One region of the Bacillus sp. H1a genome, then DNA from elsewhere that is predicted to be linked to it. Evidence: riboswitches for the same ligand, from Rfam matches in the RefSeq annotation. Region 1 holds a riboswitch; each other region holds the start of a gene.
What was found. Region 1 has a riboswitch for thiamine pyrophosphate ahead of thiT (energy-coupled thiamine transporter ThiT). Riboswitches for the same ligand answer to the same signal wherever they lie in the genome.

Region 1 (10,267 bases):
AGGGCTATTTATGGGATCATATTATGCGGTGGAATGGTATAAAGGAAAAAGCTCCGCTCAAGAATTAACAAAAGAAGAAATAAAGAGCCTTAAAAATATACAAGATAATCAGCTTTCTAATGAAAAACCAGTAACTTCCCAAGTGCCTTCTACTCAAATACAATATAAAGAAGGAGAAAAAGTAGCCATGTTGCATATTCCAAAAATAAAAAAGAAGTTTTCTATATATTGGGGAGCAAGCGATGCAACTTTAAAAAAAGGAGTCGGTATGTTTGTTAGTGATTTAACGACAACGCCATCTGGTGGAGGACATACTGTATTAAGTGGGCACAGGGATACTGTATTCACAGAATTGGGAGACCTGAAAGAGAAAGACAGTCTTTTGGTGGAGTATGACAATAAAATTTACACATATGAAATTCAAAAGAAGTGGATTACACATGCGGATGATCGCACTGTCATTGTGAAAAAAGAAGAACCGACTTTGACACTGACGACTTGCTATCCATTTGATTATATAGGGGATGCACCGGATCGATATATTATCGAGGCAAAGTTAATTACGAGCAATTCAAAATAAAATTATAGAGTGATACATGCTAGCTACTTAAAATGAGAGGGGGAGACATAGATTATGTCAAAAAACATTTTAATTGTTGAAGATGAAGATATTTTACGTGAAATATTAAAAGATTATTTTTTGAGTGAACAATATATAGTGTTTGAAGCGAGAGATGGGAAAGAAGCTTTAGTTTTATTTGAAGCAGAAGAGGTTGATTTAGTTATACTCGATATTATGTTACCAGAACTAGATGGATGGTCTGTTTGCCGAAGAATTCGTAAGACGTCCCAAGTTCCGATTATTATGCTGACGGCACGTGTTGATGAAGATGATACGCTACTTGGTTTTGAACTTGGAGCAGATGATTATGTGACGAAGCCGTATAGCCCGCCTATTTTATTAGCAAGAGCGAAACGATTATTAGAAAGTAGAAAAGCATCAAAGAAACCTTTAGAGAATGAAGATGATACGTTATCAATTCATGGCATTCACGTCCATTTTCCGTCGCGTACTGTTACTGTTGATGAGGCAGACGTTAGTTTAACACATACAGAGTTTGAAATATTAGTGTATTTCATGAAAAACCAAGGAATTGTACTAACAAGAGAACAATTAATTTCAAAAATTTGGGGATATGAATTTGCTGGCGATGATCGAACTGTTAATAGCCATATTCGTAATTTGCGAAATAAATTAGGAGAGAAGGCAAAGTACATTATAACTGTAGTACGAACCGGGTATAAATTTGAGGGGAATGTATGAGAAAAGGGATTGTACTAAAATTATTTACTCTTACAACAGCGTTATGTATGTTAATTTTAGCGACGATTTTTATTGGGCAAACGATATTTTTTAAACAATATTATGCGAATCGAAAAGTGGAAAATATTAAAGTGAACTTAGATTCCTTTAAAAATAACTATTTAAATGATGCAGGAAGTGCAGAAGGAATTCAGAAGCTGGAGCAAGACTTTTTAAGAGAAAATAATACGTGGATTACGACTTTAGACCAGTATGGGAATTTAAAACATTCAAATGATTATTATTTTGAGGTAACGATAGACCGTAAGCAACAGAAGAGTTTTGGACAACAAATATTCATGCTTCCCTTATACAATCTCATTAATATAGAAGAGATTGATAATAAAGCATTAGATCAGTTCTTAGGACAAGAAATTTATTTTTCTGGAGTAAAAAAAGAAGATAGTTTTATTCCATTCTCTTTCGCGTTAGGTAAGCAGAATTTAAGCGGATCTAATAAACCGCTAGAAAAGGCATTTAAGGAGAAAATAAGTAAATTAAATGAGGAGAAAAAGAAAGCAGCTCAAGAACAATTTGTTAAGGAAAAGAAGCCGGCCGTTCAGGAACAAGCTGCCCAAGAATCAGATGTTTACATAGGAGGACGTGTTACGAAAGTACAGTTACCCGATGTAAAAGGACCTGTAAATCCAATTTATAAAAATAGTTTATTCTTAGATAGCATAAAAGAGTTTCAAACAGAGTTATTACTAAAAGAAAGCGATCAAATACAGTATGAAACACAAACAATGGACTATGAAAAAAATGATATAAAATATAAATTATTAATTAAACCAATAACAGATAAAGACGGATCAGTGACATATATATATGCAATGGCATCTTTGCAACCAGTCGATGAGGCTGTACAAATGGTGCAAGATTATTACATTTACATTATTGCGTTTGTAGTCGTTCTTATATTTCTAGCTTCGTTCTATTACTCAAAACAAATTGCAAAACCGTTACTAAAAATAAATGATACAACGAAAAAAATAGCGCATTTAGATTTTACAGAAAAAATTCCGATTACTTCAAAAGATGAAATTGGTGATTTATCGAAGAATATTAATGTACTATCTAATAAACTCCATTCTCATATTGGACAGCTTGAACAAGATATTGAGAAGGAAAGAAAATTAGAAAATACGAGAAAAGAATTTATTTCAGGTGTTTCACATGAATTAAAAACACCGTTAAGTATTATGAAAAGCTGTATTTCTATTTTAAAAGATGGGGTAGCTGAACATAAGAAAGAGTATTATTTTCAGGCGATGGAGAGAGAAGTAGACAAAATGGATACTTTAATTTTGGATATGCTTGAGTTAGCTAAATTTGAGTCAGGCACGTATAGAATGAAAAAGGATTCATTTTATATTGATACGATAATTGAAGACATATGCGAACAGCTTTCTGTAGAGATAGAGAAAAAAGAGCTTCGTGTTCATAAAAATGTATGTCCAATTGAAGTAATTGCAAATCAAAGTCGGATTGAACAAGTCATCGTGAACTTCATTACGAATGCAATACGTTATACACCAAATAAAGAGGATATCATTATTTCTACAATAGACGGGAAAGATCGTATAAAAGTGTGTATTGAAAATAAAGGTGCCCGCATTGAAGAAGAACAATTAGATAAAATTTGGGATCGTTTTTATAGAGTGGATGCAGCTCGCCAGCGTTCACAAGGTGGAACGGGGCTTGGGCTGGCCATTTCTAAAAATATTTTAGAATTGCACGATGCTGAATATGGGGCAAAGAATACAGAAGATGGTGTGTTATTTTACTTCTATTTACCGAAAAAAGCGTAGATGATACAATCTACGCTTTTTTAATTTAATTTCATATTATCTTTACTTAATCTTTATTTTTAAGCGATATAATCGGGTTAGAAAAAGAGGTTATGTAAGGAGTAGATTAGCCGTGAATAGCAATTTACTAGGTGTGATGGTATTTATTTTCTTTTGTGCATTTATTGTATTTATTATTGATATTACTCATTGAGAGCTTTGATAAAAAAAGAGCGCTAATTAAGCGCCCTTTTTTTGTGAATTCATTTGATAAGCACCAATGCTTTTGAATAAGCGTGGTGAAGTGATAAATAAAAATATAAGTAAAACTGTACATAAAATAAATGACCCAATCATTGTGCTACCGTTAAATATTAAAGAATATAAGAAAGCTGATTGTCCTTTTGGTGCATATTGTCCCCAGAAAATGATACCGGCAATAAAGTGGCAGAAGTAGCGAGCTAAACTACCGATAAAAGTAGCAAGGATAATATAGGAAATGGTTTTCTTTCTTTCACCGTTGATTAAAGTTTGTTGAATTTGTTTATAAAAGATTCCAGCAAATCCAACGAATGCGAAAGCAACAAAGTATTCAATGATTACTTGAATTGGTGTGACGATAATTGCATCCCCTACGACAATTTGTAATAATCCCCAAATTAAGCCTCCTAAGAAAGCCATTTTGAAGCCCCAGCGGTATGCGATAATAAAAATAGGAATCATAGCAAATGAAATGGAACCGCCTGTTGGAAGTTTAATTGATAATGGTAAAATATCGATAACCAAGGCGAAGGCTGCAAGAATTGCAGATTCGATCATCGCTTGTAAATTGGTGTTACGCATGTTGTCTCCCCCTAAATCCAAGTTACACAAAAAAGAACATTATCATAGGAGGATACGAAATACGTAAATAAAAAAGAGGTATGTATTTCGGACGTTTGCACAATCCCTGCGTTAGCATTAACTAACAGGTTCGAAGGGTCGGAACGAAGTGTTCCCTCTCAGCGGCAAGGCTCCCCCTGTGATAACGAGATTCTTTATTTGCTATTGTTTATTGTAAGCGAAATGGATGAGAATGGCAAATGAACCTTGTATGACAATAATTGAAATATAATTGTATTGAAATGTTAATAAATATGAAGCAAAAAGATATAGTCCAAATGAAATAGAGTATGATATAATTTTCTTGAAAATAATTATCATTCTCTTCTGAGGGGGAAGGTTATGAGCTTAGTAGATATAAAAATTGGTGAGAAAGTGTTAGTACAAAGTATTCAGTCGCTAGATAATTTACTAAAGAGAAGACTGGCTGCTTTCGGTCTCGCGGAAGGAAGCGAACTTCGCCTGAAACAGAAGGCGATGTTTAAAGGTCCTTGTACATTGGAGTGTCGTGGACAGCTAATTAGTATTCGTCATTGTGACGCGAAAATGATAAAGGTGGAATTAGCGTGAATAAGGTTGCTTTGCTAGGGAATCCGAATACAGGGAAAACATCATTATTTAATGCGCTCACTGGTTCTTATGAATATGTAGGGAACTGGAGCGGTGTAACAGTAGAAAAGAAGGTTGGTAAATTAAAAGGTAAGCAAGGAACATTAATTGATTTACCAGGCGTTTATGATTTAAATCCAGTTTCACGTGATGAAGGTGTCGTTACGAACTTTCTACTAACAGACGAATTTCATCATATGTTAAATATAGTGGATTCTTCGCAATTTGAGCGAAATATGCATTTAACATTACAATTACTTGAATTTGGTAAGCCAGTTTCAATTGGTTTAAATATGATTGATGTGGCAAAGCAAAGAGGAATTGTTATTGATGTAAAACGATTATCAGAAATATTAGGTGTAACAGTCGTTCCTGTCGTTGCAAGAAGCGGAAAAGGCTGTGAAGAATTACTTGCTACTCTTCATGAAGAGAAACAAAAAGAGAAAAAGCCATTCGTTATTTCATATGGTGTACAAATGGATGAAGGAATCGGAGAGGTAATCGCTCTTTTAGAGACAGCGAATTATGAGCATCCAAGATGGTTAGCCCTTCAATTTTTAAGCAATAACGAAGTAGTAGAAAAAGAAATGAAAGCATTACCAATTTATAAGGAACTTATAGCCATTCGATCTCGTTTAGAAGGAAAACTTGATTGTACGTTGGAGGAGCATATTTACAAAACTCGTGAAGCGTATATTGAAAAGTTAAAAACAAATGTCATTCAGCATGAGAAAGAAGGAAAAATTCCTTTTTCGGAAACAATCGATAAGTTAATTACACATAAAATTTTAGGACTTCCAATCTTTTTAGCAGTTATGTTTTTTATTTTTCAAGTTACGTTTACGTGGATTGGTACACCTTTATCTGATATGCTTGATGGATTTTTTGGCGGGCAACTTACTGATTGGGTTACAGCTGGTCTCGCAAGTGTTGGGGCTTCTGATTTTATTCAAGCGCTCGTTACAGAAGGTATTATTGCCGGTGTTGGTGCGGTATTAGTATTCGTTCCACAAATCTTTGCACTATTCTTCTTCATTTCATTATTAGAAGACTCAGGATATATGGCGCGAATTGCAGTTGTTATGGATAGAATTATGGAGTTTTTCGGCTTAAACGGAAAAGCATTTATCCCGATGATTATCGGCTTCGGATGTAACGTTCCAGGTATTATGGCAGCGAGAACGATTGAACAGGAGAAAGAACGTTTACTTACAATTTTAGTAACACCATTTATGTCTTGTTCAGCACGTTTACCTGTATATGCATTATTTGCGGGAGTGTTCTTCCCTCATAGTCAGGCGACTGTTGTGTTTTCTTTATATGTTGCAGGTATTGTTCTTGCGTTACTCGTTACAAAAATTATGTCCCTTACTATTTTAAAAGCGGAAAAATCTATTTTTGTAATTGAACTACCTCCTTACCGTGTGCCACAAGCGAAAACACTATGGCTGAGCACGTGGGAGAAAGGTAAAGGATTTGTTCGTAAAGCAGGTACATTTATCTTCGGTGGTTCTGTTGTCATTTGGTTATTAAACTATGCAGGCCCATCAGGATTCGGTGTTGATATGGGAGACAGTTTCTTAGCGATGATTGGTGGTTTTATCGCTCCACTATTTGCACCGCTCGGCTTTGGAACGTGGCAAGCTGGGGCATCCCTTTTAACAGGATTTTTAGCGAAAGAAGTTGTCGTTTCAACAATGGCGATTATTTATGCGGTTAAAGAAGATGTGCTAGGAAATGTAATGGGGGCACATTATACAGCGTTATCAGCGTACGCATTTATGTTCTTTGTTTTATTATATGTTCCGTGCTTAGCGACAGTAGCTGTTATTAGACGTGAAACAGGATCGGTGAAATGGACAATTTTCTCTGTCGTTTATCCACTTGTTGTTGCTTATGTATTAACGCTCATTATATACCAAGTTGGATCCTTACTCGGATTCTAGAAGGAGATGTATTACAATGATGGTCAATATTATAATTGGAGCTATCATTTTTGGTTATGCAGCATATACGTTAGTTAATTTTGCAAAGAGAAGTAAAAAAGGAAAATGCGCAGCATGTTCTTTAAATAAGTCATGTCAGTCGCAAACTTGTAGTCCAGATATGGAGCAAATTGCTCATAAATAGAAAAAGCTTTGCGAATTTCGCAAAGCTTTTTTATTTACTTTTTAATTGTAACAAGTTGAGCTCCTTCTACACCATTTTTTCCAGGGAATTCTTTACTAGGATCTTTATCGAATTTTAGTACGCCTACAGATTTCTCTTCACCTTTTACATTCCCGTAAGTTGCATCGTCAACAATTGCGAACATGTCTGCATATGCGCGGCCACTTCCGATAATTGTGTTACCTTCATATTTTAATTTTGCCCCATCAAGTGTAGCATTTTCTACCTTCTCTTTTGCAAATAGTACGCCTTGCTCTGCTGTTACAGCTGGTAATTTATCAATTGCTTTTGTGTCGTCATTTTTATCGACTTTTTTAAGGAGTTCTTTCTTAATAAGTTCTTCCCCTGTTTTCTTATCCATTACAAGAACCTTTTTATCTTCAAGTGTTGTAAGTTTCATTTTATACATATCTTTTTCTTTTACTTCTTTTTTATTTTTATCCGCAATTTGCTGAACTTGTTCTTCTGTTCCGTACAATACAAAGCCGTTCGCTTTTTCTCCTAATAAAGAACAACCTGATAATGCTCCGAATGAAATTGCTGCCGCTAACCCGATTCCTACTAATTTTTTCATGATGATTTCTCCTTTTATATGTTTTATAGTAAATGCAGTTTCTGTATTAGTCCTGAAATTATGAGAAGCTTTTTTGTTATTCCGTTGCTTATGGTATTAGTCTATAAGAAATATGGAGATGCAACTATCGAGTTAGCTTACAGTAACATTACAATGATGTAATTTAATGAAAGTACGTAAAAATAAGTTAATTTCGAGAAAAGAAATAATAAGAATATAGTAGGAATACAATATTCTATCTAGAATGTCATATTATATTGGATGTATTTTGGAAATAACATGTAAGGACATCTTAGTTTTGTTATAATAAACACATAGGTTGTAAAAATGAATATTCTTACTGTAAAGGGAGATTTTTAATTTTTCTAAGTAGTGAATTTGAAATATGAGGTATATCATAGGAGGAATTTGGATGTCTGTATTTAAACGATTACGAGATTTAACAATGTCAAATGTGTATTCATTAATTGAAAAAGCTGAAGATCCAGTTAAGATGACGGATCAATATTTACGTGATATGCAAGCGGATGTACAAGAAGCTGAGAAAAGTGTAGCTGCTCAAATCGCACTTGAGAAAAAGTTCAAGTTATTATTTGAAGAGCAAGAAGCACTTGTGAAAAAACGTGAAGAGCAAGCACATATGGCTGTTCAAGCTAGCAACTTAGATCTTGCGCGTCGTGCTCTTGAAGAAAAACAAAATGCAGAGCAAAAGATGAATGAATATAAAGCAAGCTATGAACAAAATAAAGCTGCTGCTGATAACCTTCGTGCGAAGCTAGAAGAAATGCGTAAGCAATTAACAGAGCTGAAAAATAAACGTGAAACACTTGTGGCACGTGTAAACGCAGCGAAAGCACAAAAGAATATTAATCAGGCGATGTCTGGATTTGATGCAAATACAGCAAAAGCTGGTTTAAGCCGTATGGAAGAGAAAGCTCTTCAATTAGAGGCTGAGGCAGAAGCGAGCGGTGAAATTTACAAAAAAGAAAAATCATTAGACGATGAATTCGCAAGCTTAAATAAAAATTCTGCTGTTGACGATGAATTAGCTCGTATTATGAAGCAGTATGAGAAATAATATAGAATAGAGACAAATGGACCGACATGTCTAAATATATTCATGTCGGTTTTCTATTATATTTTAGAGGAGGTTTTGCAATGACATGGATGAATGTGTTAGCTATGCTCGTATGGACAGGGGCGAGTGCGGTACTTTTATTTGCAATTATGTGGGTTGATTCGATTTTTACAAAATACAATGATTTAAAAGAAATAAAAAACGGGAACACAGCTGTGACAACACGTTTCGTTATGAAGCTATTTGCTCAAGGATACATCTTGTCACAATCAATTACGAAAGCGAATGATTTATGGCAAGCGCTTCTTGCCTCAGCAGTTTCATTCGTTATTTTATTAGTTGTAGAAATGTTTATTGAATTTGTTTTAAGAAAAATGGTAGGTCTTGATTTAGAAGAAGGAACGAAAGAAGGCAGCGTAGCACATGCGATGTTAGCTGGTTCATTACATATCGTTGGTGCACTTATTTTAGGTGCTTGTTTATAAAGAGAGAAGGAGGGGTAGATTGTGAGCTTATTTAAACGTATTAAAAATATAATGAAAAGCCCGGAGCAGCCGAAACCAGAAAAGAGTCTTTTAACGTTAGCTCCTGGCGATATGATTGAAGTTTCGTTAGTAATGTATGAATTAACTGGGAAAACGAGTATGCATTCTCGGAAGGAGATTGTTTTAACCCTGCGGGACGGGAAAGACATTCGCTATTTAAAAATTGAAGACCGTGAAAATACGTATTACAAATTATATACACCAATTGACGGTCGTTTAGATTCAATTGATGAAATTCCGACGACAATCGAAATGGATGATACAGAGTACCATATGGAAGAGCAATATAATGGACGTGTTGTTGTAATGGGGAAAACACCGTTCTCTGCTTCGGAGGAACAGTACGTATGGGAATTCCAGTCTGATAACCGTAAATTATTACGTATTGAATGGCAAAATGGTCGCACAATGATGTATGAGGGAGAAGCAATTATTCCTGCTGATGTACAAATCATAAGAGCAACATAAGGGGGGCGTAATCATGTCAAACCGATTGTTTACCATGATTAAATCGTTCGTAATCCCTATACTTGCTATCGTTACATTACTTGTTATTGCGGGTTATGCTTTATCAGGCTGTCAAAGTGGTCAAGCGAAGTCAATTCAAGACCGCTATCCGCTTGAGTCTGTCGCAAAGGAAGGTAAACAAGAATCTTACGTGTATAGGGCCGCCAATCGGTCAGTTCCTGAAGTCGCAAAGGAACTTATAGCCGAAAGGAAACCGAAGCAAGCATCTAAAGAAGACGAAAATCAAATGTTCCTCGTTTATTCTGATAAAATGTATAATCTTCAAAAGGATAAAGAGAAACCATCTGATACGTTAATTGAAATAAGTAATGAAGAATTTGTCCGTCAAAATTACCAACCATCCTTCTTACAAGGATATATTATGGGGAGTATAATAAACGATATATTCGGTTCACGAAAATCATCATACGGTGATTATCGCGGATATAACGACAGACAAAATCATAAACCGGTTATTCCGGAAAGACCACCTACGAAAGAAGAAAAGAAAACCCCGCCTCCAATTACGAAGGAAGGGAAAGGATCGATTATTAAGCGAGGCGATAATGTTGATTCGAAACCATCAGTAGGTGATACAGGTAGTATTACGGAAAAAGGAAGTAATACCCCGCCACCGTCTACTGGAAGCAAAGGGACAATCACGAAAACGCCAGGTGGCTCGAGTGGATCTGATGTGAAGCCGAAATCATCCATTAAAACTCCGCCAAAGAATACGTCTCCCCCGAAAAC
Region 2 (10,267 bases), on a different contig from region 1:
CAAAATGATTCGTCGGTCCATGACCAATTCCAATATTCAAAGGCTCTTCAATCGCTATACTAATAAATTGTTTTGCCTCTTGAACTGCCTCTTCAATTGAATATCCTTTAGCAAGTCCTGCTGTAACTGCAGACGCGAATGTACACCCGCTCCCGTGCGTTTGCTTCGAAGGAATTCTTTCACTTCTAAATTCGATAAACTGCTCACCATCAAAGAGTAAATCGATTACTTTATTACCTTGATACTCTGCATGTCCGCCCTTCATAAGAACATATTTAGCTCCTAATTCATGCAATACTTTCGCAGCTTCTTTACTATCTTCTATATTATGAATCTCTAGTCCTGTTAACACTTCTGCTTCAGGAACATTCGGTGTTACAACAGTAGCTAATGGCAATAAATATTCTTTTAATGCGTGTACTGCTTCTTGTTGTAATAATGAAGCGCCACCTTTTGCAATCATAACAGGGTCTAGCACAATATTATTCCAGCCAAATTTCTTAATGTGTTCTGCCACAATTTGAATAATTTCACTGCTAAATAGCATTCCTAGTTTCACAGCATCTGGTGTTAAATCCATACCAATTGAATTCAGCTGTTCCGTAATTCCTTCTAAAGAAACAGGATATACCCCTTGAACGCCAAGCGTATTTTGAGCAGTAATTGCTGTAATAGCTGTCATTCCATACACACCAAGCTCTTGAAAAGTTTTTAAATCTGCTTGAATTCCAGCGCCGCCTCCGCTATCAGATCCTGCAATCGTTAAAGCTTTATTTACTTTCATCTCACTCATCCTTTTCTATCCAAAATAGCGATGATAAATTGTTTTTGCTTCACTTATATCTTTCGTTCCATGCACAAGTACACGGCCATCTTTGAAGGCAACTAATCTCTTTTCTCCAACAGAAAATGATAATAAATATGGATTTACATTCAAATCATTCACGCGATCATTCAGCAATTCTTTATATTGTTCAAAATCCATTTCTTCTTTATGAGGTGGTCTAATTTGAACTGTATTTCTCCCGCATAAAACTGCTGTTTTTGAAGTGTTTTCTTTATTTAAATACGGATATAATGCATCCTCACCACATGAAGGACAATTATGTTTCCGAAGCTTTTGCACATTCATACATGAATATTCATTTTTCCATACATCAAACGACACAAGCCCATTTCGAAGTGATTCATAATCTTCTACTAACAGTTTTAGTGTTTCTGTTACTTGATGAGAAACGACAAGAGATACAGCAGGTGATATAATCCCCGCTGTATCACATGTCGCCCCGCCAAGCGGAATCGATTGTAATAAACAAGATAAACATGGCGTTTTATCAGGAAGAATTGTGTAAGAAAGACCGTAACTACCTACACACGCTCCGTAAATCCACGGAATAGAATATTTTTGCGATATATCATTCACAATAAAACGTGTTTCAAAATTATCAGTTGCATCAATTATTACATCAACATTTGTAACGAGTTCTTCTAATTCTTCAGCCGTTACATCTTGAACGAGAGCTTCGACTCTTACTTCACTATTAATCTCTTCTAGACGTTTTTTTGCCGCTATAGCCTTCGGAAGATTATTCTCTACATCACGCTCCGCGTACAATTGCTGCCTTTGTAAATTACTCCAATCCACATAATCGCGGTCAACAATTGTCACCTTACCAACACCAGCCCTTACAAACATCTCTGCATTTGCACTACCTAGTGCGCCCGCACCGATAATAAGTACATGCTTTTCTCCTATCTTTTGTTGTCCCTCTTCTCCAATTGGAGAATATAGCTCTTGGCGAGAATATCGATTATTCAACTACGCTCATTCCTTCTAAAGGGCTACTTGCTGTTGCACAACGCTTACGTGCAATACGACCCGCTTCAAAGCCTAAGCGCCCTGCCTCAATACCTAACTTCATTGCCTGTGCCATCTTAATAGGGTCTTTTGCTCCCGATACAGCCGTATTCAATAGCACACCATCTGCCCCTAATTCCATTGCAAATGCTGCATCAGCTGGGCTACCAATACCAGCGTCAACGATAACTGGCACTGTTGCTTGTTCAATAATGAAACTTAAATTTAATGGATTTACAATACCAAGCCCTGAACCAATTGGTGATGCTCCTGGCATAACCCCGTGTACACCAAGTTCTTGTAATTTACGCGCTAATACAACATCATCAGATGTGTATGGAAGAACGATAAATCCTTCTTCCAATAACATTTCAGATGCCTTCAATGTTTCTACCGGATCAGGTAATAACGTTTTATCATCACCAATAACTTCTACTTTTACCATGTCACAAAGTCCAGAAGCTTTTGCTAATTTTGCAATTCGAACAGCTTCTTCAGCATTTTTTGCTCCCGCTGTATTTGGTAGTAACGTATATTTTTTCACATCAAGTTTCTCTAATAGATTAGGTTGCTTCGCATCAAATATATCCATACGACGTACTGCGAATGTTAAAATTTCAGCTTCAGAAACGTCAATTGCCTTTTGCTGCACATCAAAATCAGAGAATTTCCCTGTTCCTAATAAAAGTCTAGAATGAAATGAAAATGGTCCAATGTTTAACATAATCAACCGCCTCCTACGAAAGTTACAATCTCAATTTGGTCTCCATCAAAAACAGATGTATCCTTATGATCATCTTTTTGTAAAATATCTTTATTACGCTCTACTACAACGATTCTTTTATCTAATTCTAAATGTGTAAGTAACTCAGCTACTGTTTTTACACTCGCTGGTATTTCAATTTGCTTACCATTAATTTTTAAATTCAAACTTCCATCCCCTTTCTAAACCGATTTAGGAAGCAATGAATCTAGCAAATGATTTTCTCGCTTTCCTTCTATTAAATCAGCCATATACTGACCGGAAACAGGACTTAATAAAATACCGTTTCGATAATGCCCAGTACAAGCATATAAACCTTTTATTTCTTCATGCTCTCCCATATAAGGAGCTCCATGATTAGACTGCGGTCTTAACCCAGCCCACGTACTTTCCCACTCTGCTTCTTTTAAAGCAGGCAATATCGTGTAAGCACGCTCTAATATAGAAGTTATGCTTTCTGGCTGCACAGCTTTATTAAACGTATGAGGATTCATCGTTGCCCCAATTACATAACGGCCACCGCGCTTTGGCGTAATATAAAACCGCTCTTGGAAAATAGGAGCTTTCAAGAGAGGCTTCCTGCTTCTTACTGCAACAACTTCTCCTTTAACTGGATATGTACCCCAATCACTATGGAAATAATGTAGTAATTTCGTACTCCATGAACCTCCAGCGATAACGACTTTTTCACATGTGATTACACCTTCGCTTGTAACAATTCCAGTCACCGTATTGTTTTCAATTTGAATATCAAACACTTCTGTCTGTTCATATATGTCAGCTCCAGAAAATGCCGCGGAATGTGCGAATGCTTTCGTCAGCTCTGGTGCAATAACATGACCGTCTTTTGGGTAATATACCGCCCCTATAATTGACTCGGAAAGAAATGGTTCTTTTTCCCGCAAATGCTCCCCTGTTAGAAAGTAGGAATCTTCGCCTGTTTTCTGTTGCCAATCCATAATATGAAGAATTCTTTCCTTCTCATCTTCATTTTGGGCAATGCGATAAATTCCCTTTTCTTCATACCCAATATCGATGCCTGTTTTTTCACGTAAAACTTCTGCAAGTTGTGGAAATATAGCACGGCTTTCTCTAGCAAGCTCAAACAACGGATCATATTCATCCCATTCTGCCTGAACACCGAGCAAACCAGCTGCTGCTTTCGAAGCTTCAGATGCGATTCCTTGCTTCTCTACAATCGCTACTTTATGCCCTCTTTCCGCTAGAAAGTGTGCAATTGAACTGCCAATTACACCTCCGCCAATAATCGCTACATCATACTTCTTACACATGTTTTCCCGCCCACTTTCTTATTGATTCCTTATAAGATTTCGCCTTGCTATACGGATTACTACTGCTTATAATCCCAGACATAACAGCAATGCCACTTACACCATTTGCAAGAACATCGTTTGTATTTTCAGGAGTGATTCCACCAATTGCGGTGATTGGTATTGATAAACACCTTGCCATATGAGCAATTTCTTCTAATCCTCTTGCTGGCACACCCTTTTTACAAGCCGTTGGAAATACATGACCGTAAACGAGCGAATCCGCTCCATTTTTAAATGCCACTATCGCTTCATCTAAAGAATGTACTGAATAACCAACATGCAAATAAGAAAACTTTTCTTTCACTAACTTTACATCTGCGCTTCGATACCCTAGCTGAACACGTGGAATATTTAATAGAATAGCAATATCAATTCGATCATTTATCACTATTTTGGATGCTGGAAAGCCTTTCTCCAAAAGGCTTTCCACACCGTAATACAATTCCTTCGTATTTTTCTCACGCTCACGAATATGCAAATAATCAATCTCACTCTCAATTTGTATCCCTACATTCACTACCTCTTCGAATGGCATTTGACCATTTGAGATTACATGGAGCTCATTTTTCATATGCATTCGCCTACTTTAAAATGTTTTCGAATAGTTCATCGGCTGGAACAACCTCTTTCGTCATCCCTTTTTCTTTCAACCATTTATTTTGCTGCTCCCATGACTCTTTTGAATCTGATAAGAATGGTTCATCTTTCGTTTCCATCTTCTCTAATAAAATTTTCATACTTTCTTTTTCAACTTCTGGTACAAGTGGGAAGTTTTCTTTTTCTTGATGATTTAATAAAATATTTAGTGCTTCATCCGGATTTTTCTTCATGAAATCATAGCCTTTTTTCGCACCACGTAAAAAGGCTTGCAACGCTTCCTTATCCTTTTTCAAAGTTTTATCACCTGTTACAAATACAAGCTCATGATAATTCGGCACCCCGTAGTCAGCTGGATTAAAGTAAGCTGGTTCATGACCTTCATGACGCATAACAGGAACCTCATGGTTAATGTATGCCCCTGTTACAGCATCTACTTTTTTCGTAATTAACGCTGGTACTAAATCGAATCCAACATCGACTACTTTCACTGTATCTGGATTACCACCATCTTCTTTTACCATCGTTTTTAAATACGCTTCACTTAAAGGTGTTCCAGAATATCCAACTGTTTTTCCTTCTAAGTCTTTAGGTGACTGAATACCTGCTGATTTCAGCGATACAACATGATTTAACGGCGAACGTACGACAGCTCCAATTGATTTCACTGGAATGTTTTCATTTGCTCTTGCAATCACAACATCTGGCTGATAATACAAACCAACTGTCACTTTTCCAGCAGCTGCTAATGTTAATGGATCAGTCGGATTAGAAGGGAATTTAATATTCACCTTTACTCCTTCTTCTTTAAAGTATCCTTTTTCAATTGCGGCATAAATAAAGCTATGTACCGCATTCGGATACCAATCCAGCATTACTGTTATTTCTTTCTCTTTTTTACTCTTATCTGATGCTGAATTACTAGAACATCCTGTAATCATTGCAACTAATAATGTAAACACAAAGATGCGTTTTAATAATTTCATGAATGTTTCCTCCAACTAATGAATTTCCTTTCTAATATCGAAACAAGTATGACGAAGAAAATAGCTAATAATGATAACAATACAATTGGTGCAAATACCCCCGCTCCGTCTAACTGCGTCATCATTCTTTTACTGAAATATCCAAGCCCAGCTTGCGCACCGAGCCATTCTCCAATCGCTGCCCCAATAACGCTAAGTGGTACCGCAATTTTTAACGCTGAGAAAAAGTAAGGAAGAGCAGATGGCAACTTTAGCTTTAGAAAAACATCTTTTTTCGTTGCACCATACGTAACTAAAAGCTCTTCCCATTCTCTTTTCGTACTGCGAAGTCCATCATACGTATTGACCGCAATTGGGAAAAATGTAATTAAAACTGTGACAACAACCTTACTCCAAATGGTATATCCGAACCATAAAACAAATAGCGGCGCAAGCGCTGTAATCGGAATTGTTTGCGAGGCAACTAATAATGGATAAAATGCTCTTTCCATCCACGTACTCGCATTCATTAACATTGCTAGCCCTACGCCCAAGACGATAGAAATAACAACACCTATTAAAACGACATACAACGTTGCAGGTAAATGAACCGTAAATAATATATCTTTCAGCGCCCATATCTTCATTACAATTGCAGAAGGTGATGGCAAAATGTACATCTCATCTACAATTCTTGCTCCTACTTCCCAAGCAATAAGTAAAATTCCACTTAATGTGAGGGCAGGTAATAGCTCCTTCAAACGATTCATCATACAAGTACCTGCCTTTGTAACATACTAAGAAGCTCATCCTTAAGCGCTAACACTTCAGGCTTATGTAAATCTTTTCTTGTTCTGTTACGTTCAAGCGGCACAATTCGCTCAGTTAAAGTAGCTATCGGCTGCTGCTCTACAACAAAAATACGATTAGAAAGAAAAAGGGCTTCTTCAACGTCATGTGTAATAAATAAAATTGTTTTTTCCCACTCTTGCCATTGTTCAAACAACCATTCCTGCAAAGATGCCTTCGTTAAAGCATCCAACGCGCTAAACGGTTCATCTAACAATAATATCTCTCCGCCTGTTAATAAAGTTCGGATAAAAGATACGCGCTGTCTCATACCACCAGATAAATCTTTCGGATATTTTTTCTCGTACCCTTGTAAACCAAATTTATGTAACAGTTCCTTTGCCTTTACCTGTGCTTCTTTCTTCTGCACACCTTGGCACTCTAACGGTAAAGCAGCATTCTCAATAACTGTTCTCCATGGCAAAAGCATATCTTTTTGAGGCATATACCCTACAGGATGCCTCTTTGTTTCCATAAGCTCTATTTGTCCGCTGCTCGCCTCTTCTAAACCTGTAATAAGGCGAAATAAAGTACTTTTCCCACAGCCACTTGGTCCAATAATGCTCACAAACTCTTTTTCTTGTATATTGGCATTTAGTCCCTCTATGATTGGTTTTTCATCATAATGAAAGGAAACATTACGAAACTGTAGTATGTTCTTGCTCCTCAAATCCCCACATCTCCTTACGATAAGCCATATCCCAGAATAAATATTCAAATCGGCTGGAATATAAGAAAATCTCCTCTAATCGATCTAGCTCTTTCTCTGACTTCCCAACTGCCATTTCATTTAATAAATCTATTAACCAAATACAAAGGTTACCGTATTCTTCAGAACTATATCCTTGAATCCACTCCCCAAAGAACTCATGATCTCTTGCTCCAGGAATATCATTTAAACGCTTTCCAATCTCCCAATAGCTCCACATACATGGAAGTAAAGCTGCTATTAATTCTGCAAGTGTGCCATTTTGAGATACAGACATCATATAATTTGTATAAGCTAAATTTTTAGCAGATGGTTTTGCCGATTCCATCTCCTGGGCAGAAATCCCAAGTCTTTTTGCATATTGTTTATGAATCGTCATTTCACCATTTAAAATACCATCTATTTGCTCTGCAAATTTCGCCATAACTTGTGGATTCGTTGCCTTTACAACACCAATTGCATATAGTTTTGCATAATCCAACAAGTATAAATAATCTTGAATAATATAATACTGGAATTTATCTTTTTCTAAAGTGCTATCCCCCATACCTACTACAAACGGATGATTATGACTTTTCTCCCATACAGGCTGCACCGTCTCAAATAATCTTTCACAAAATTTCATTTATATTTCCCCTTCCTGTATATCTGTTTATCCCAATAAAAAAGCCACTTCTTTATATAAGAAGTGGCCACAGCAAATAAAAATATATTTTATTCGTTGTTCCACTTCCCTTCGCTAGTATTACCTAGATCAGGTCTGTAAGGGTTAAGGATTATTCCTCTCTCAGCACGAAAAGCACCCCTAGTGGTGTTAATATAAAATTTTCAAATAAAAAAGCCCCGTTTCTATACGCAAAGAAACGGGGACTCATTGTTAATGTCCGAATTGCTTCCCTACGCTAGCATAATCTAGATCAGGTAATGAAAAGGATCAAAGGCTTACGGCCCTCCTCTCAGCTGGCAACACCAGCTCTCCTAGCAAACTATAAAATTATCACTGTCAGTATAACATTGTCATAAGTCATCATCAACTATTTTAATTTTCTTAATTGCGCATTAAATCTTAACATGTTAAACAAATATAAATGCAGCTCCACAAATGATATATATATACGAATCTCTCTTCTAACATTATTTATATTGATTTCATATTACATTTATGTGAATAAGACCAATATATTGTATCTTTATACTATAATAAAATTACAACTATACAACTAGAGGAGGTCTTTATTACATGAATATGAAAGCTACAGCTTTAACAGCAACTACTATCGCAATTGCTTCGTTACTTCCTTATATGGGAGAATCCGATATACAAACAGCTGCTGCTAAGCAATCATCTAAAGCAAAAACGGGGTATGTAAAAATTGACAACGTTGCACTACATCAAAATAGCCATGCAGACAGTGCAATAATTGATAACATTCGATTTAATAGCCCAGTTACTATTCTTGAGACAGCTCAAGATTGGTATAAAGTATCCGTTAACAACAAAACAGGCTATATGAAAAAAGATGCAATTCTATTCAAAAAAAATGTTCAACAAAAGTATCAATATATCGTAAATGCAAACGCATTAAACGTTCGTTCTGAACCTAATACAGAATCTTCTATTCTAGATATATTGCCAAATGGTCAATTCATTACAATTCAAGGTGAACAAGGAGATTGGTACAAAATATTACATAACGGCCAAATTGGTTACGTACAAAAAACATTTGTATCTAATGGATCCACACCTCTAGTAAAAGGTATAACTGTACAAGGTTCTCCTTCTTATACTGTTGCAACACCCAAATTAAATGTGCGTAGCTCTGCTAGCACAAATAGTGCAGCAATCGGTTCTCTGCAAAATGGTACACAAATACAGGTAGTAGAAACAGTAGGAACTTGGTATAAAATTCGTTTTGGCACAGGATACGGATATGTGGCAAAACAATATGTAGTGCAAAATCAAGCGCAAGCTAAAACAACCGCTTCACCTTCATCAATTCCAGCAGTTTTCAAATTCCCTACCCAAGGGAAAATCAGCTCAACATTTGATATGCGCTGGGAACAAATGCATTATGGTATAGATATTGCAGCACAAGGCAACGTCTCTATTCAAGCTGCTGCTGCAGGTAAAGTTGTGAAATCTTATTATTCGGCTAGCTACGGCAATGTCGTGTTCATCGCCCATCAAATAAATGAGAAATTATATACAACAGTTTATGCTCACATGAAAGATCGTACTGTACAAGCTGGTGATCAAGTACAAACCGGACAATTACTAGGTCATATGGGAAATACAGGATATTCATACGGACAACATCTCCATTTTGAATTACATAATGGGGAATGGAATTTTGAAAAAACAAATGCAGTGAACCCACTGCCATATTTAGTTAGGTAAATTGTATGCCACGCAATATACCTCTCTTTATTGAATACCTGGCTTTTTTAGGTTTAATCTGTTGTTTAATCATTTATAATACGAACACTGTATTTTTGTCTATTATCATTGCTTTTGTTGCTTTAGAAATTATGATGGAATCATTCCAAGTTCAACTGAAACAAAAAATTGCCCATATTTATAATGCAATTTTTCTTTTGAGCGCTCTTATAACAAATATAGTTAGTAATGGTTTTTATTTATCTACCGCATTTCCTGTATTCTTTATGGCTGTTTTATTATTCATAGCTAGATACGTTAATGCTCCTAAAAACCAAAAACACGAACAAGAAGCTTAGAAAGAGGAGACACTGTGTACCAATCTTTCAAAGATGACCCAATGAAATATATATTGAATTTATATGAAAAAACGAATACTTTTTTTGGTATACAAGGCAGTTATACTGCTCAATTTTTTCTTTATGGAATGTTATTTCTTGTCTTAATTACTTTCTCCTTGTTTTACTAACAAAAAAGGATCTCACATAAAATTTGAGATCCTTTTTAATTTATATTAATTTTTGATATGTAAAGTCCTCTTTATCCACAAGCATATTTTTCATAAATAAAACTAAGATTATATTTTTTCTCTAAGCTCATTCTTTGTTCATCATCACACCAATAGAAAAGAATATCATGAATCGTTGCATAACGTTTATTTTTAAGAAATAGTTTAAAGAATGATGGCAAACAATCATGTAATTGTATAAATATATAATTGCGTAGTATTTCTTCTTTATATTCAATGCCCTTAC
Region 3 (10,267 bases), on a different contig from region 1:
TAGAGCCAATTAAAGATGGAGAAGATAATATTGTGGCAATTGTTGCAGCCGATGTAGATGCCTCTATTGTTCCTAGTACAAAGGAAAAATTCATTATACAAGGTTTAATGTTTATTTGTATTTCTGTTTTAATTGCAACTGTTATTCAATTCTTAATTGTACGTAACGCACTTGCTCCATTGCGAGATTTACGTGAAGGATTGCGCAAAGTCGGTGAAGGTGATTTAAGTATTAAATTAGAGGAGAGACCAGATGATATTGGTATTATTAATGCGTATTTTAATAATACCATCGAGAAGTTTAAAGGAATTATAGATAAAGTGAAGCAGACAGCAGAACAGGTTTCCTCATCTTCACAAGAATTGTCAGTGAGTACGAAAGAGAATAGCATGGCAGTTCAAGAGATCGTAAGTTCTATGGTTGAGTTAAGAGCTGGCGCTCAGTCACAAGAAACTGCAGTACCACAGTATTTAGGTATTGTATATGAAATGGAAGATAAGATGGAAGAGATAACGAATGCTGTAAAACAAATGGCGAAAGAGTCTGAAGGTATGGAGCACCATTCAGTAAAAGGAAATGGTGTTATTGAACAGACGATTAATCAAATGAACATAATACAAAATGCAGTACAAGATTTATCTTCTATCATTTATTCTTTGGAAACAAGATCAAAAGAAATTAGTGATATTGTAACTGTAATTACAGGTATTTCAAATCAAACTAATTCGCTAGCTTTAAATGCTTCTATTGAGGATTCACGTGCTGAGGAAACCGGAAGGGGATTTGCCGTTGTTGCTGATGAAGTGCGTAAATTAGCAGAGCAGACGGAAGCATCAGCAAAAGATATAGCGAAATTAATAGGGGAAACACAAGCTGAAACGGAAGAAGCTGTTGTTTCAATGCAAAAAGCTTCAAAAGAAGTAGAATCAGGAATTAAACTTGTTCAAAGTAGTGGTGCTTTCTTTGAACAAATTTCAAGGTCAGCACAATCTGTTACAAATCAAGTTAGAGTTGTTTCTAGCAATTCAAGTGATATATTGCAAAATAGCCAAAATATTGTTCGTGTTGTAAATGAACTATCACTTATCGCAAATACGTATGCGAATAGTAGTAGTAATATTGAAGAAAGTATGAAAGAACAGGAAATGTCTGTACAAGATATTGCTGAATTAGCTAGTTCTTTAAGCTGGCTTTCACAGGAGTTACAAGAGTTAATTGGGGAATTCAAAAGTTAAATGAAATGATTATACATGCTTTTGTTTGTTCAATAAAATAAATCATGCTACAATGAAAACGAATTAAGAACCGGGGAGCCAATTGGCTGAGAGGATGTAAGTATACATCGACCCTCAACCTGATCTGGATAATGCCAGCGTAGGGAGTTACTTTAAAGTGATGTAGCATAAGTTATTATAGAATAACTTGTATACAAGGCTTTCCTACATGGTAGGAAAGCCTTTTCTTTTTTTTGGAAACATATTTTGTAAGGGGGATTTTATTATGTCACAACAAGTTACAATTTCATTTTCAGTAGTACCACAAGCGAAGAACAAAGATGTGTATTCCGTTGTTGATAAAGCAATTGAAGTTGTACAACAGTCGGGAGTTCGTTATGAAGTAGGGGCAATGGAAACAACGTTGGAAGGAGAATTAGATGTACTTCTTGACGTCATTAAACGTGCGCAACAAGCTTGCGTCGATGCTGGAGCAGAAGAAGTTATCACTTCTATTAAAATTCACTATCGTCCAAGTACGGGCGTAACGATTGACGAAAAGGTTTGGAAGTACCGTGATGAATATGCAAAACCAGAAGCGATCTAAAATAATTACAACAATTTGGCTTATCCTTCTCATTGCTATGTGGGAAGGATCTGTTTCATTATTTAAAATTGAGCCGTGGATTTTACCGAAGCCATCAGCAATTGTGCAAGAGTTAATTGGAATGAAAGATTTACTATTACCGAATACAGTGCAAACGTTACAGGAAGTAATAATTGGGTTGTTTTTTGCAATTATACTTGGGACGAGTATTGCTATCATTATGGATGTTATCCCGTTATTTCGGATTTTAATGAATCCGTTGCTAGTTATTTCGCAAACAATTCCAATCGTTGTGCTCGCTCCATTATTTATTATTTGGTTTGGGTACGGAATGTTGCCAAAAGTAATGGTTGTTATTCTTGTTTGTTTCTTCCCAATTGCCCTTAGCATTTTAGAAGGTTTCCAAACGGTAGATAAAAATATGCTGAAACTGTTACAAACAATGAAGGCGACGAAATGGCAAGTTTACCAGAAAGTAAAGTTGCCAGCAGTGCTCCCATACTTTTTCTCAGGTTTAAAAATTGCAGTTACATATAGCGTAATGGGGGCAATTATCGGAGAATGGCTCGGTGCAAGTGAAGGGTTGGGGGTTATGCTTACGAGAGCTACAAAATCCTTTTTAACTGCTCGAGTATTTGGTGTTGCAGCGATTATCGTCATGGTGACATTATTCCTGTACTTTATTGTTGAATTTATGGCAAGAATAACAGCACCATGGATATACAGAAAGGGCGGCAGAAAATGAAAAAAGGTTTAAAAATTATGTTAGCTGCATTATTAGCAGTTGGTGTTGCCGGATGTAATGCGGCGAAGAAAGAAGAGAGCACAAGCAAAGAAAAGAAAGTGAAAGTCGTTTTAGATTGGTTCCCAAATACAAACCATACTGGTTTATATGTGGCGAAGACTAAAGATTATTATAAAAAACAAGGGTTAGATGTAGAAATCATTCAACCAGGTGATAATGTTACGGCCGAACAAATGATAGCTTCAGGAAAAGCTGATTTTGCGATAAGTGCACAAGAAAATGTAACATTGGCTCGCGTTGAAGGTATTCCTGTTGTGTCGGTCGGTGCAATTATTCAACATAATACATCTGCTTTTGCATCGTTAAAGAAAGATAATATTGCTTCAGCGAAAGATTTTGAAGGTAAACGTTATGGTGGCTGGGGAGGACCAGCAGAAGAAGCGACGTTAAAGACAATTATGGATAAACATCAAGCTGATTTTAATAAAGTTGAAAAAATTATTCTTGGACAAACAGATTTCTTTAAATCAATCGGTCGTGATGCAGACTTTGAATGGATTTATTATGGATGGGATGGAATTGAAGCGAAGCGTCAAGGAAAAGAGTTAAATACAATTATGGTAAAAGACTTAGATCCAGCACTCGATTTCTATAGTCCTGTCATTATTACAAGTGAAAAACATACGAAGCAAGATAAAGATTTTGTGAAAAAGTTTATGACTGCAACGACGGAAGGTTATAATTTTGCAATTAAAGAACCGAAAGAAGCTGCTGATATTTTAATTAAGGCTGTTCCAGATGTGAATAAAGAATTAGTACAAGAAAGTCAAAAGTGGTTAAGTACAAAGTATCAAGATGATGCAAAAGCGTGGGGAGTACAGAAGGAAGAGATTTGGACGAATTACATGAATTTCTTATATGACAACAAAGTTATTAAAAAGAAAATTGATGTAAAAGATGCTTTTACAAATGAATTCCTTCCAAGTGAAAAATGAGTGGATTACAAATAAAAGATATTGTAAAAGCTTTCGATGGAAAGAATGTATTAGCAAATATTAGTGCTTCCATACAAGAGGGAGAGTTTGTCTCCTTTGTGGGCCCAAGTGGTTGTGGAAAAAGCACATTATTAAATATGATTGCGAGTGTTGAACAACCAACGAGCGGAGAAGTGTTTTATAACGAGAACTATGTAAAAAAACAAGATGTTGTTAGTTATATGCCACAACAAGATTTATTACTACCGTGGCGATCTGCTTTGCAAAATATAGTTCTTCCATTAGAAATCGAAGGGAAGCCTAAAAAACAAAGGCTGACAGAAGGAATGGAAGCATTAAAGCAGTTTGAGCTAGATGAATATGCAAATCATTACCCAGATGAGCTATCAGGTGGAATGCGTCAAAGAATTAGTTTCCTTCGCACATATTTATGTGAAAAGCCAATTATGCTACTCGATGAGCCTTTTGGAAAATTAGATGCATTTACAAAAATGGAAGTACACAGTTGGCTTTTAAATTCTTGGCATCAAGAAAAGCAGACAATTGTTATGGTTACACATGACTTAGATGAGGCAATTTTGCTTTCTGATCGCGTATTTATTTTATCTCAAAGACCGGCATCAATTGTTGGAGAGGTACAAGTGAAATTACCTCGACCGCGAACAATGGATATGTTAACATCTCTGGAGTTAAAGAAAGATAAGGAAGAAATTTTAAGAGTATTGGCTCCTTATATGAAAAAATAGAAAAAGCCTCTTAACAGTTTTAGTATAATTACTGTTAAGAGGCTTTTTTGCAGAACATGAAATGAATAAGAAGGAACAAAAGGAAAAATAGCGAATAGAATATAACAGAGTAGTTTATACTCGTAATATAACAAATGTAAAAGGAGTGAAAGGATAAAATGACTTTATTGACTGTTCTTCAAATGGTTTTAGCTTGATATGGGAGAAGTCTGCCCATTTTTAAAGATTAAGCTAAATTGAAGACAGCAGGTAAAGAACCTTAATCCTTTTTTACGATAATAAATTGTAATGGGTAAGGTGTATTCACCTTACCCATTTTTATATGTACAACTAAATAAGTCTTTATGCTGTTGTTCTCTCTATTTAGCTTATGAACTATAAGTAGAGGAGAGAGATAAAATGAGTATATTAACAGTAGAAAATGTAAGCCATTCATATGGTGAGAAAACTATTTTATATAATGCATGTTTTCGATTATTAAAGGGCGAACATGTTGGGTTAGTAGGGAAAAATGGAATTGGAAAATCAACATTGTTACGCCTGTTAACAGGAGAACTTATACATGATGATGGGAAAATTGAATGGTTTCCACATGTGAAGGTTGGCTTTTTACAGCAACATATGGATTTACAAGAAGGTATAACAATTGAAGAATACTTGCAAAGTGCATTTTCTAGTTTGTATGCGATTGAATGTGAAATGTTAAAAATTACAGAAGAGATGGCTATAACGGAAGAGATAGGGAAACTATTAGTAAAGTATGGCGAGCTACAAACGATACTTGAAGGTTCTAATTTCTATCAAATTCGTACAGAAATTGAAGAAGTAGCAACCGGTTTAGGCTTGTTTGAAATAGGGATGGAAAAGGATGTTTCAAAGTTAAGTGGTGGTCAGCGGACAAAGTTATTACTTGGAAAACTCCTTTTAGAAAAAGCGGATGTTTTATTATTAGATGAGCCAACTAACTATTTAGATACAGCGCATATAGAATGGTTGCAATCGTATTTAAAAATGTATGAAAAAGCTTATATTATCATTTCGCACGACGAGGCATTTTTGAACAATATTACGAATGTCATTTATCATCTAGAAGAACGAAAGGTTAAGCGCTATGTAGGAGATTATGAAGCCTTTTTGCAAAGTTATCAATTACAAAGGAAACAATTACAAGCGGCGTATGCGAAACAACAAAAAGAAATTGCACATTTAGAAACCTTTATTCAAAAAAATAAAATTCGAAAAGCGAAACAAGCAAAAAGTCGTGAGAAGGTATTAGAGAAAATGCAAAAGGTGGAAAAGGTTAACGATGTACCTCGTGCGCGTTTTGATTTTAATGTTTATACTGAGCCAGTGAGTCGTATATTACAGGTAGAGAAACTGAAAATTGGTTATGGTGAACCGTTATTTCCAGAATTGGATTTTCAAGTAAAAAAAGGGGAAAAGATTGCAATTGTTGGTCATAATGGGGTTGGAAAAACAACAGTGTTAAAAACATTACTAGGACAAATAAAGCCGTTAAGCGGTTCAGTTTTTATTGGTGAACGGGTAAAACCAGCTTATTTTGCACAAGAGGAATTCGCTTCAGAAATAACTGCACTAGAAAGAGTATGGGCAGGGAGACCAGATATGACAAGAAAAGAAATCCGACAAGCATTAGCAAAGTGCGGATTGAAAGAAGATCATGTTTTAAAACCTATCCATTTATTAAGTGGAGGGGAACAAACGAAAGTACGATTATGCGAACTTATCGTAACTCAAAGCAATGTTTTAATTTTAGATGAACCAACTAACCATTTGGATACAGAGACTAAGATGGCTTTGCAGGAAGCGTTAAAACAATATAAAGGTACGGTTTTAATTGTTTCACATGAGCCCTCTTTCTATAAAGCGTGGATAACAAAAGTATGGAATATTGAAGAATGGAACGTTTAAAAATAATCACAAAGAAAAGGCATTAGCTTTTATGAGCTAATGCCTTTTCTTTGTAATTAACATGATTTTCGAGAATTCTTACATGAGAATTGTATGAAGAAGCACTCTTATGGTGCGCTTATAAGCGTGCTTTTTCTGCGATTATATTTATAATAATACTAGATGCCTTTCCCTAATAGGCCACTATCTTTCTTTGTATATATATAGATAGTTTGAAGTGGAATAAAAATTATTCCTATATGTAAAGGATAATGTGATTAGTATGGGAAGACAATAGTAATTAAAGGAAATTCATGTAAAATTCAGCTGAGCTTCATACAAACTTCATATTAGAAACTAAATATAAATATAATAGATTATTAGAATGTTTATTTTTTACTTTTTATAAAATTAAAAGTTTGAATTTAGGAATTAACGTTAAAACCTAAATCCAAACCTTATTGAAATAATTAAATAAGGTTACGTTTAGTTTTCACTAATGACTGCATTTAAAAGTTCAGCAGGATTTCCTGTTCCTGCGCCTCTGATTGTAACGAATCCACCCGGAGGAATTTCGCCACTCCACCCTACATTAGTAATTACATAACGATTATTTGTTTTACTACTAATTTTAGAATCCAAAACTTGTGTGTCTTTGCTATTGCGTAATGTAGCAGAAAACTGAAATTTCATGTAAAATAATAGTAAAAATATGTAAAGGAGGGAATAGTGTGGATGTGTTTTTGAATATTGCTGAAGAAAAAATTCGTCAAGCAATACGGAATCGAGATCTCAATAATATTCCGGGAAAAGGAAAACCACTACAATTAGAAGACCTTTCAATGGTACCTCCAGAATTAAGAATGAGTTATAAAATATTGAAAAATGCGGGTATGATTCCACCAGAAATGGAATTGCAAAAAGATATATTAAAAATAGAGGATTTAATCGCTTGCTGTTATGATGAGGTTGAGAGAATAAAATTACAAGAAGAACTAACAGTAAAAACTTTGCGTTTTCAGCAGTTAATGGAAAAGAGAAAAATTAAAGACAATTCAGCATTTCGTATGTATCAAGATAAAGTATTTCGCAAATTACGTTAAGAGGGATAAGATGAATCATTTTCAAACGGTAGAAGAATTAGCGACATATATTGAAGAACAGCAGTTAGTACTTCTGTTTATAAAAACGGAAAATTGTGGTGTTTGTGATGTTATGTTAAGGAAAGTAAATTATGTATTAGAGGGTTATGATTATGTAAAGAAAGTAGAGGTTTTACTACAAGACATGCAAGAGATTGCGGGTCGATATTTAGTATTTACAGGGCCGACAGTTCTATTATTTCATGAGGGGAAGGAGATTCTTCGTGAATCGCGCTTTATTTCACTTGAAAATATAGAGAGAGTACTTCAATTGTTAGAAAAATAAGGGAGGTTTTTATATGGGGTTTGTTATTGCAGCGTTGCTATTTTGTGTTTTAGTTTGGATGATTGCAGCATCAGTTAAATCAAATAATCGAAGAGTAAACCTTACTAAAAAAAGTAATGCACATAATATTTCTAACACCTCATCACCATCATTTTTCTTTGCTGGATCTGATAGTAATAGTTCACATGATGGCGGTCATTCACATGATTGCGGAGGATCTTTTGGCGGAGATAGTGGAGGTAGCTGCGATGGAGGCGGCGGTGGTGATTGATGAGAAATACGCCTTATACGGGCGTATTTCTTTTTAAACAAACGTTTGATTAGTGGAATTACATACACATAAAAAACAGTTAAACAAACGTTTGATTAAAGTTTCACTTTATAAACATGTTATAAGGGGAATGGAAATGAAAAGGGAACCGAAAGTGAAAAACAAAGGGAAAGTAGCATTATTTTTATTAGTTGCTGGAGGCGTATTTCTTGTTAAACTGGGGTTTAAATTTGGAACAATACACATGATTCGAGTTTGGTTTGAAAATACGTTTTCGTAAATAAGGAATATAGCCTCTTGCGATAGAGGTTTTTCATTTGTTATTATTAGACTGAACGGTCGGTTTAAAGAGGTGTGAGAATGAGAAAAAGCGCAGAAGAGATAAAGAAAGAAATTGCATATAAAGCAGAGAGTCTGTTTTCACAAAAAGGCTATGCAGCTACATCTATGGAAGATATTTGTGAGATTACAGGGCGAAGTAAGGGAAGTATTTATTATCACTTTAAAAGTAAAGAAGAATTATTTTTATTTGTAGTGAAACAGCATACGTATGATTGGCTTGAGAAATGGAATGAAAAAGAGAAGTTGTATATTACTAGTACTGAGAAATTATATGGCTTCGCAGAATATCATGTAGAGGATATACAGCAACCTATTTCTAATGCAATAGAGGAATTTTCTATGAGTCAAGTTGTAAGCAAAGAGATTTTAGATGAAATGCTAGCTTTAACTAGAGAATCATATGGTATTTTTGAGAAATTAATTGAAACAGGTATACAGTCTGGAGAGTTCCGTGAAGATAACACTCGTGATCTTATGTATATTGTAAACGGCTTATTATCGGGGCTGGGAGTGCTCTACTACGAGCTTGATAATAACGAATTAAAACGAATTTATAAAAGGGCAATAGATGTATTGTTAAAAGGGATGGCAGCTGAATAATAAATCAGCAGCTTTTCTTATAAAACAAATTAGACCGAACGGTCGGTTTATAAAAGGAGGAGTGAAAATGAAAGCGTTATTTAAAAATCGAGCATTTATGCTCGTTATGGCATCTGATATTTTACAGCAATTTGCAATTTGGATCAGAAATATGGCTCTTTTGTATTTCATAATGGAGCGAACGAATAATGATCCAATGTCAGTGTCGCTATTATCAGTTATGGAATATGCACCTATTTTTATTTTCTCGTTTATTGGTGGTGCGCTAGCAGATCGCTGGAACCCGAAAAGAACAATGGTCGCTGGAGATGTGTTAAGTGTACTGTCTATTATAGGAATTGTTTTGTTGTTAAAGATTGATTACTGGCAGGCAATATTTTTTGCAACACTCGTTTCCGCAATTGTAGGTCAGTTCTCTCAGCCGTCATCTTCACGTATATTTAAGCGCTATGTAAAGGAAGAACAGGTAGCAAGTGCTATTGCATTTAACCAAACATTACAGTCATTATTTATGATTTTTGGACCAGTTGTAGGTTCAATTGTGTATACACAACTTGGCTTATTTACGTCACTATATAGCTTGATCATTTTATTTTTGTTATCGGCTATTGTTCTTTCGCTATTACCAAAATGGGTTGAACAAGAGCAAGCGGTGAGAGGTTCATTAAAAAATGATATAAAAGAAGGATGGAAATACGTTCTTCATACGAAAAATTTACGTATGATTACGATCACTTTCACAATTATTGGTTTAGCAGTTGGATTAACGAATCCATTAGAAGTATTCCTTGTGATCGAACGTTTAGGCATGGAAAAGGAAGCAGTTCAATATTTAGCTGCAGCTGACGGAATAGGTATGTTAATCGGTGGTATTGTTGCAGCAGTTTTTACTTCAAAAGTAAATCCGAAAAAAATGTTTGTATTCGGCATGAGTATATTAGCGATATCATTTTTAGTAGAAGGACTGTCTACATCGTTTTGGATTACTAGTTTGATGCGATTTGGCACAGGAATTTGTTTAGCCTGTGTAAATATTGTGGTCGGGACGCTTATGATTCAACTTGTACCAGAAAATATGATTGGAAGAGTAAATGGGACAATTTTACCACTGTTTATGGGTGCTATGTTAATTGGAACTTCACTAGCTGGAGGATTGAAGGAAATGACTTCACTAGTTATTGTATTCTGTATAGCAATGTCACTTATTTTATTGGCAATTTTGCCAATCTTACGTATGAGGATGAATAAAGAAGAGATTACTAATCAAGAGGAACTAACGAATGCAGTGGTTTCGAAATAGCCATTGTAAGGGAGCAGAGCTGCTCCCTTTTTCTATGGGAATCTTTTGACAATGAAATGTACCAACTATATACTGATGTTGTAAAAATAATTTTACAGGTTAGGAGAA

Region 2: linked by a shared signal. The riboswitch ahead of tenA (thiaminase II) and the one ahead of thiT (energy-coupled thiamine transporter ThiT) in region 1 are both predicted to bind thiamine pyrophosphate.
Region 3: linked by a shared signal. The riboswitch ahead of U860_RS0124125 (MTH1187 family thiamine-binding protein) and the one ahead of thiT (energy-coupled thiamine transporter ThiT) in region 1 are both predicted to bind thiamine pyrophosphate.

What each region holds. Positions count from the first base shown of each region.
Region 1 is NZ_AYMH01000027.1:56,319-66,585, forward strand. Features, by position in the region: gene U860_RS0113025 (class D sortase) at 1-580, shown strand, start outside; gene U860_RS0113030 (response regulator transcription factor) at 635-1,324, shown strand; gene U860_RS0113035 (HAMP domain-containing sensor histidine kinase) at 1,321-3,174, shown strand; gene thiT (energy-coupled thiamine transporter ThiT) at 3,394-4,017, opposite strand; TPP riboswitch at 4,082-4,183, opposite strand; gene U860_RS0113045 (FeoA family protein) at 4,378-4,605, shown strand; gene feoB (ferrous iron transport protein B) at 4,602-6,590, shown strand; gene U860_RS0113055 (FeoB-associated Cys-rich membrane protein) at 6,607-6,774, shown strand; gene U860_RS0113060 (lipoprotein BA_5634 family protein) at 6,809-7,387, opposite strand; gene U860_RS0113065 (PspA/IM30 family protein) at 7,800-8,465, shown strand; gene U860_RS0113070 (DUF350 domain-containing protein) at 8,546-8,950, shown strand; gene U860_RS0113075 (DUF4178 domain-containing protein) at 8,972-9,478, shown strand; gene U860_RS0113080 (DUF4247 domain-containing protein) at 9,492-10,267, shown strand, end outside.
Region 2 is NZ_AYMH01000047.1:2,933-13,199, reverse strand. Features, by position in the region: gene thiD (bifunctional hydroxymethylpyrimidine kinase/phosphomethylpyrimidine kinase) at 1-784, opposite strand, end outside; gene U860_RS0122090 (thiazole biosynthesis adenylyltransferase ThiF) at 800-1,819, opposite strand; gene thiG (thiazole synthase) at 1,812-2,582, opposite strand; gene thiS (sulfur carrier protein ThiS) at 2,585-2,788, opposite strand; gene thiO (glycine oxidase ThiO) at 2,804-3,913, opposite strand; gene tenI (thiazole tautomerase TenI) at 3,906-4,526, opposite strand; gene U860_RS0122065 (ABC transporter substrate-binding protein) at 4,537-5,538, opposite strand; gene U860_RS0122060 (ABC transporter permease) at 5,535-6,287, opposite strand; gene U860_RS0122055 (ABC transporter ATP-binding protein) at 6,287-7,036, opposite strand; gene tenA (thiaminase II) at 7,005-7,700, opposite strand; TPP riboswitch at 7,790-7,892, opposite strand; TPP riboswitch at 7,953-8,065, opposite strand; gene U860_RS0122045 (SH3 domain-containing protein) at 8,316-9,473, shown strand; gene U860_RS0122040 (hypothetical protein) at 9,479-9,811, shown strand; gene U860_RS0122030 (DUF3965 domain-containing protein) at 10,053-10,267, opposite strand, start outside.
Region 3 is NZ_AYMH01000055.1:6,586-16,852, reverse strand. Features, by position in the region: gene U860_RS0124130 (methyl-accepting chemotaxis protein) at 1-1,235, shown strand, start outside; TPP riboswitch at 1,297-1,398, shown strand; gene U860_RS0124125 (MTH1187 family thiamine-binding protein) at 1,501-1,821, shown strand; gene U860_RS0124120 (ABC transporter permease) at 1,793-2,566, shown strand; gene U860_RS0124115 (ABC transporter substrate-binding protein) at 2,563-3,561, shown strand; gene U860_RS0124110 (ABC transporter ATP-binding protein) at 3,558-4,307, shown strand; gene U860_RS0124105 (ABC-F family ATP-binding cassette domain-containing protein) at 4,707-6,239, shown strand; gene U860_RS35690 (hypothetical protein) at 6,705-6,860, opposite strand; gene U860_RS0124095 (DUF1992 domain-containing protein) at 6,950-7,321, shown strand; gene U860_RS0124090 (thioredoxin family protein) at 7,332-7,646, shown strand; gene U860_RS0124085 (hypothetical protein) at 7,660-7,917, shown strand; gene U860_RS0124080 (hypothetical protein) at 8,054-8,197, shown strand; gene U860_RS0124075 (TetR/AcrR family transcriptional regulator) at 8,278-8,859, shown strand; gene U860_RS0124070 (MFS transporter) at 8,927-10,159, shown strand; gene U860_RS0124065 (helix-turn-helix transcriptional regulator) at 10,216-10,267, shown strand, end outside.